2 linked regions of the Hoeflea sp. 108 genome follow. The protein of the gene in region 1 binds, or shares a complex with, the protein of each later gene. Links are inferred from orthologs where the notes say so. Each region holds a gene or a part of one and is shown on either strand. Other genes may lie near its edges.

The links.
Region 2: the proteins of B015_RS0108415 (region 1) and ccmA are in contact, whole or in part, in a solved structure (PDB 8CE8), measured with the Escherichia coli proteins. The link is inferred for Hoeflea sp. 108 from one-to-one orthologs.

The regions. Positions count from the first base shown.
Region 1 is NZ_KB890024.1:1,733,685-1,736,806, forward strand. Bases 317-3,122 are described here. They hold B015_RS0108415 (heme ABC transporter permease), read left to right. Parts: upstream 317-1,240; coding sequence 1,241-2,005; downstream 2,006-3,122. Other genes in these bases: B015_RS0108410 (glucan ABC transporter ATP-binding protein/ permease), read left to right, coding at 317-1,116; B015_RS0108420 (nitronate monooxygenase family protein), read left to right, coding at 2,032-3,108; glpK (glycerol kinase GlpK), read right to left, coding at 3,112-3,122. Outside these bases: more of B015_RS0108410, read left to right, coding at 1-316. UniProt on the Escherichia coli protein: Required for the export of heme to the periplasm for the biogenesis of c-type cytochromes.
Region 2 is NZ_KB890024.1:4,874,453-4,877,610, forward strand. Bases 194-3,035 are described here. They hold ccmA (heme ABC exporter ATP-binding protein CcmA), read left to right. Parts: upstream 194-1,229; coding sequence 1,230-1,841; downstream 1,842-3,035. Other genes in these bases: acnA (aconitate hydratase AcnA), read right to left, coding at 194-946; ccmB (heme exporter protein CcmB), read left to right, coding at 1,896-2,561; ccmD (heme exporter protein CcmD), read left to right, coding at 2,688-2,858; B015_RS0124255 (DsbE family thiol:disulfide interchange protein), read left to right, coding at 2,855-3,035. In the rest of the region: more of acnA, read right to left, coding at 1-193; more of B015_RS0124255, read left to right, coding at 3,036-3,158. UniProt on the Escherichia coli protein: Part of the ABC transporter complex CcmAB involved in the biogenesis of c-type cytochromes; once thought to export heme, this seems not to be the case, but its exact role is uncertain. Responsible for energy coupling to the transport system.

The sequences.
Region 1 (3,122 bases):
ACCGAGGCGTTGCGTGGCTACGTGCACAACCTGATCACGGCCCAGAACCCTGTTCTCGACTGGTGGGCGCTGGCATCCGCCATGCACAGGCTCGCCTCGACGATCTCGATGATGGTCGTGCTGCTCATCGGCGCCTATCTGGTGACCCATGGCCAGCTGCGCATCGGCGATATCGTTGCCTTCACCGGCTTCGCCTCGCTGCTCATCAGCCGCCTCGACCAGGTGTCGAACTTCGTCAATCAGATCTTCGACGCACGCTCGAAGCTGGAGGAGTTCTATCGCCTCGAAGATTCCGCTGCCGATCATCGCGAACCCGATGGCCTGCGCGAACTGGAAAACGTCACCGGCCATGTCCGCTTCGAGAACGTCAACTTCGAGTTCCCGAATTCGGGGCAGGGCGTACGCGATGTCTCCTTCGAGGTCCGCGCCGGCCAGACGGTCGCCATCGTCGGCCCGACGGGCGCGGGCAAGACCACGCTCATCAACCTGCTGCAGCGTGTCTACACGCCCGAGCAGGGTCGCATCCTGATCGATGGCATCGATACCCGCACCGTGACCCGCAAATCGCTGCGCCATTCGATCGCCACCGTCTTCCAGGACGCCGGTCTGCTTAACCGCTCGATTGAGGACAACATCCGCGTCGGCCGCTCGAGCGCCACCAACGAGGAAGTCCATGCCGCGGCCAACGCCGCAGCGGCCCAGGACTTCATCCTGTCCAAGAGCGAAGGTTACGACACCAAGGTCGGCGAGCGCGGTGGCGCGCTGTCGGGCGGCGAACGCCAGCGTATCGCTATCGCCCGCGCCATCCTCAAAAGCGCGCCGATCCTGGTGCTCGACGAGGCGACCAGCGCGCTCGACGTCGAGACCGAAAATCGGGTCAAGGACGCCATCGACATGCTGCGTGATGGCCGGACCACCTTCATCATCGCCCACCGCCTCAGCACCGTTCGCGACGCCGACCTGGTCGTGTTCATGGACCATGGCGAAGTCGTCGAGATGGGTGGCTTTGCCGAACTCTCGGCTCGCAACGGCCGCTTTGCCTCGCTGCTGCGGGCCGGCGGGTTGCTGAACGACGAGGAAGTCCGTCGCGTGACGCATGTCGAGGCTGCGGCCTGACGGTTCGCTAGGCTCATTGAAATGCAATAGGGCGCCTCGATGATATCGCAGGCGCCCTATTTCTATTGGGACCGCGACTTCTGAACAGATTGCGGAGCGCCCTTGTGGCGGTTATTTAGCGTCCATGACCCAGACGACCTCGCAGACTTGGCGTTTCAGCGATCTTGCCAACCCGACGCGCTTCATCGGCCTCGTCGACCGCGTCGTGCCCTGGCTCGCCGCGGCTTCCGCTGTCGTCCTGGCGGTCGGCCTCTATCTCGCCTTCACTGCGCCTGCCGACTACCAGCAGGGCATCACCGTCCGCATCATGTACATCCACGTGCCCTTCGCCTGGCTCGCGATGATGTGCTATTCGGTCATGGCGATTTCGGCGCTGGGTACGCTGGTCTGGCGCCATCCGCTCGCCGACGTGGCGTTGAAGTCAGCCGCCCCGGTAGGTGCAGTGTTCACGGCTTTGGCTTTGCTCACCGGTTCGATCTGGGGCAAACCCATGTGGGGAACATGGTGGGTGTGGGATGCGCGCCTGACATCGGTCTTCGTGCTGTTTCTGATGTATCTCGGCATCATCGCGCTGACCCGCGCGCTCGACGATCCCGCGCGTTCGGCGCGCGCCGCTGCGGTCATCACTTTGGTCGGCTTCATCAACATCCCGATCATCAAGTTTTCGGTCGAATGGTGGAATACGCTGCATCAGCCGGCGTCGGTATTCCGCATGGGCGGTTCGACCATCGACCCGAGCATGCTCTGGCCCCTGATGACCATGGCGCTTGGCTTTACCCTTCTGTTCTTCACTCTGCATCTAATGGCGATGCGCACCGAAATTTGGCGCCGCCGCGTCATGGCGATGCGGCAGATCGCTGCCCGGAGGGCGGAGCGCCAGCAGGGCTGATGCCCTGACAACGGAAGGAAGCTGCCATGTGGCCCGATCGTCGAATTCTTGATCTCCTGGGCCTCGACCTTCCAATCCTGCAAGCTCCGATGGCCGGGCCTGTCAATTCCGAAATGGTAATTGCGGTGTCCGAGGCCGGTGGCCTCGGCGGCCTGCCTTGTGCGCTGATAACGCCCGAGAGGGCGCGAACCGAACTCGGCATCATCGGGCAGCGAACCTCGCGCCCGATCAACGTCAATTTCTTCTGCCACCAGCAGCCCAAGGACGATCTAGCGCGCGAGGCGGGCTGGAAGAAGCTGCTCGAACCCTATTATGTCGAACTCGGCCTCGATCCGAATGCGCCGGCGCCGCGCTCGGCACGTGCGCCGTTCGACGACGAGTTCTGCGCCATCGTCGAGGAATTCCGACCAGAGGTGGTGAGCTTCCATTTCGGCCTGCCGGACGAAGCTCTGTTGGACAGAGTCAAGGCGACGGGAGCCAAAGTGCTGTCGTCGGCGACCACCACCGATGAGGCCGTCTGGCTGGAGGCGAGGGGCTGCGACGCCATCATCGCCCAGGGCGCGGAGGCAGGCGGCCATCGCGGCATCTTCCTGGCCGACGACGTCGCCAACCAGCCCGGTACCTTCGCGCTGGTGCCGCAGGTGGTCGACGCTGTACGCGTTCCCGTCATCGCCGCAGGCGGCATTGCAGATGCACGCGGCATTGTCGCAGCCTTTGCCCTTGGGGCGTCTGCGGTGCAGGTCGGCACCGCCTATCTGTTCTGTCCCGAGGCCAAGATGCCCGCGCCGCACAAGGCAGCGCTGAAGTCGGCGAAGGACGACCACACCGCGCTGACCAATGTCTTCACCGGTAGGCCGGCACGCGGCATCGTCAATCGCATCATGCGCGAGGTTGGGCCGCTTTCGAAGGACGCACCGGCATTTCCGCTCGCCGGCGGAGCGCTTGCGCCGCTCAGGGCAGCGTCTGAACCGAAGGGTTCCGGCGATTTCATGTCGCTGTGGTCGGGGCAGGCGGCACGGCTCGGTCGCGAAATGCCGGCAGGTGAGTTGACGCGCCGGCTCGCCGACGAGGCGCTGGCCATGTTGGCCCGCTTCGGCAGGTGATCGTCAGACCGTCG
Region 2 (3,158 bases), 3.1 Mb from region 1 along the record:
TCGCTCCATACTCAGGCGCCATGTTGCCGATGGTGGCGCGGTCGGCCAGCGTCATGTTGCTGAGGCCGGGGCCGAAGAACTCGACGAACTTGCCGACGACGCCCTTCTTGCGCAGCATCTGGGTGACGGTCAGCACCAGATCGGTGGCGGTGACGCCTTCCTTGAGCTTGCCGGTCAGGCGGAAGCCGATGACCTCGGGCAGCAGCATGGAGACGGGCTGGCCGAGCATCGCGGCCTCGGCCTCGATGCCGCCCACGCCCCAGCCCAGCACGCCCAGGCCGTTGATCATGGTGGTGTGCGAGTCGGTGCCGACGCAGGTGTCGGGATAGGCGGTCGTTTCGCCATCCTCGGTGTTCGTCCAGACGGTCTGGGCGAGGTATTCGAGGTTGACCTGGTGGCAGATGCCGGTGCCGGGCGGCACGACGCGGAAGTTGCGGAACGCCTGCTGGCCCCACTTCAGGAACTTGTAGCGCTCTTCATTGCGCTCGTATTCGAGCTCGACGTTGCGGGCAAAGGCCAGCGGGGTGCCGAATTCGTCGACGATGACCGAGTGGTCGATGACGAGGTCGACAGGAACCAGCGGATTGATCTTCTCGGGGTCGCCACCGAGGGTCTTGATGCCGTCACGCATGGCGGCGAGGTCGACCACGGCCGGAACGCCGGTGAAGTCCTGCATCAGCACGCGGGCCGGGCGGTAGGCGATCTCGACGCCGGCGGTGCCCTTGTCGACCAGCCAGCCGGCAACGGCCTGGATGGCTTCCTTGGTGACGGTGCGACCGTCTTCGTTGCGCAGCAGGTTCTCGAGCAGCACCTTCATCGAATAGGGCAGCTGCGAAACGCCGGTAAGGCCGTTCTTCTCAGCCTCGATGAGGCTGTAATAAACGTAATCCGCGCCGCCTGCGGTCAGCGTGCGACGGCAATTGAAACTATCTAGAGATTTGGACACGAGCATCCATCCTTGTCTGTTCAGCCTGAAAGGGAACGGACTCCGATGGGCATGCAATCACGCGCAAAGGTGCGGGTACGGCCATTTCCGCTGTCCGGTCCCAAGCAACCCGAGCCGTTCAAGGCGGCGCGTGCGCTGGTTCGGCGCAAATTCTGTTTCCATGCCGACCGCTGGCATGGTCGAGTGGCATATAGAGAATTTCCTAGAATAGTTCTAGACGGAGATTCGCCTATTTTGCTGCGACGCGAAGCGACAGCGAAATAGTCTCGGCGACGGGGGAAGTATGCGGCTTATCGCCGAAAATCTCAGCGGTGAACGCGGCGGCGAGGCGGTTTTTGCCGATATCGGCTTTGCGCTCGCCGATGGCGAGGCGCTTGTCGTCACCGGCCCCAACGGTTCGGGCAAGTCGACCTTGCTGCGCGTGATCGCCGGGCTCCTGCCGCATGCTTCGGGGCGAATCACCGTGGAGGGCGGCGGCGAGGATTTTTCCACGGTTGCCGCGGCCTGCCATTATCTCGGCCACCAGAACGCAATGAAGGCGGCGCTGACCGTGAACGAGAACCTGGAGTTCTGGCAAAGCTTTGCCGGCAACGGACAGCTCGGCATTGGCCAGGCGCTGGAGCATGTCGGCCTCGACGACCTCGGCCACCTGCCCTTCGGCTATCTCTCCACCGGCCAGAAGCGCCGCGCCGCAATCGCCAAGCTGCTCATCAGCCACCGCCCGGTCTGGCTGCTCGACGAGCCCACGGCAGGGTTGGACAAGGCCTCGGACGCGCGTTTCGCAGGGTTGATGCGGGATCATTGCGCGGCTGGCGGGATCGTCGTCGCCGCGACGCATTTGCCGCTCGGGCTGGAGGGCGTGAAGACCCTGGAGATGGGGCGGGTGCATGTCTGAGGGCTTAGCGCTTCTTCGCACTCCTCTCTCCGCGCAGATCGCCGGAGCTCCCCCATGCTAGCCCTCTACCTCCGCGATCTCCGAATGGGCGTCCGCGCCGGCGGTGGGGCGCTGACGGGTGTGCTGTTCTTTCTCGCCGTCGTCGTCACCATCCCCTTCGGCGTCGGCCCCGACCTCAACCTGCTCGCTCGCATTGGCCCGGCGATCCTTTGGATCGGCGCCCTGCTTGCCAGCCTGCTCGGCCTCGACCGCCTGTTCCAGGCCGACCGCGAGGATGGCTCGCTTGATCTGCTGGTGCTCAATGCCGACCGCCACATGCTGGCACTCACCGTGTTCGTCAAATGCCTGGCGCACTGGACGGCGAGCGTATTGCCGCTGGTCATCGCCGCGCCCCTGCTCGGCCTGTTCATGAACATGGAGCCGGTGGGCATCGGTGCTGCCGCACTTACCCTGCTTGTCGGCACGCCGGCCATCGTCTTCATCGGCGCGACAGGGGCCGCCGTCACCGTCGTCTTGCCGCGCGGGGGGCTGCTGATCTCGGTGCTGATCCTGCCGCTGGTCATCCCGGTGCTGATCTTCGGCGTTACGGCAGCCTATGGCGCGGTCAACGATCCCGACCCGTTTACGCCGCCGTTCCTCATCCTCTGTGCGCTGACCATGTTCCTTGCCGTCATCGGGCCATTCGCGGCGGCGGTGGCGCTGCGCTCGGGCACCGACTGATCACGTTCGCTTCAATTGGCTTGCTGCGGCGCGGCGTCCGATTGCACCCACGCCCTGCCCCGGCTAAACGAGGCGCATGGTCGGAAACATCGACATGATCAAGATTTGCCCTGGGATGACAGCCCGATGAGCGTCCACGCCCTCTATGTCACCGCCGCCTATGCGGTTTCATCAGTGGCGATTGCCGGCCTGGTCCTGTGGATACTCGCCGACCAGCGTGCCCGCAAGCGCGAGATGGCCGAGCTGGAGGCCGCCGGCCACCGCCGCCGGTCCGACAAGAGCGGGGCCAAGGCATGAGCATCGAAAGCCAGAAACCGGCACGGCCACGCAGGATCTTCGTGCTGCTGCCGCTGCTGATCTTTCTGCTGCTGGCAGGCGTCTTCCTGATGCAGCTGCTCTCCGGCCGCGACCTCTCGGTCGTGCCGTCGGCGTTGATCGGTCAGATGGCGCCGAAGACCGAACTGCCTCCGCTCGAGGGCATGCAGGTGCCCGGGCTGAACTCCGCCGACTTCACCGGCAAGGTAACGCTGGTCAATGTCTGGGCGTCGTGGTGCGCGCCCTGCCGGGAGGAGCACCCTGTTCTGCTTGAACTGTCCA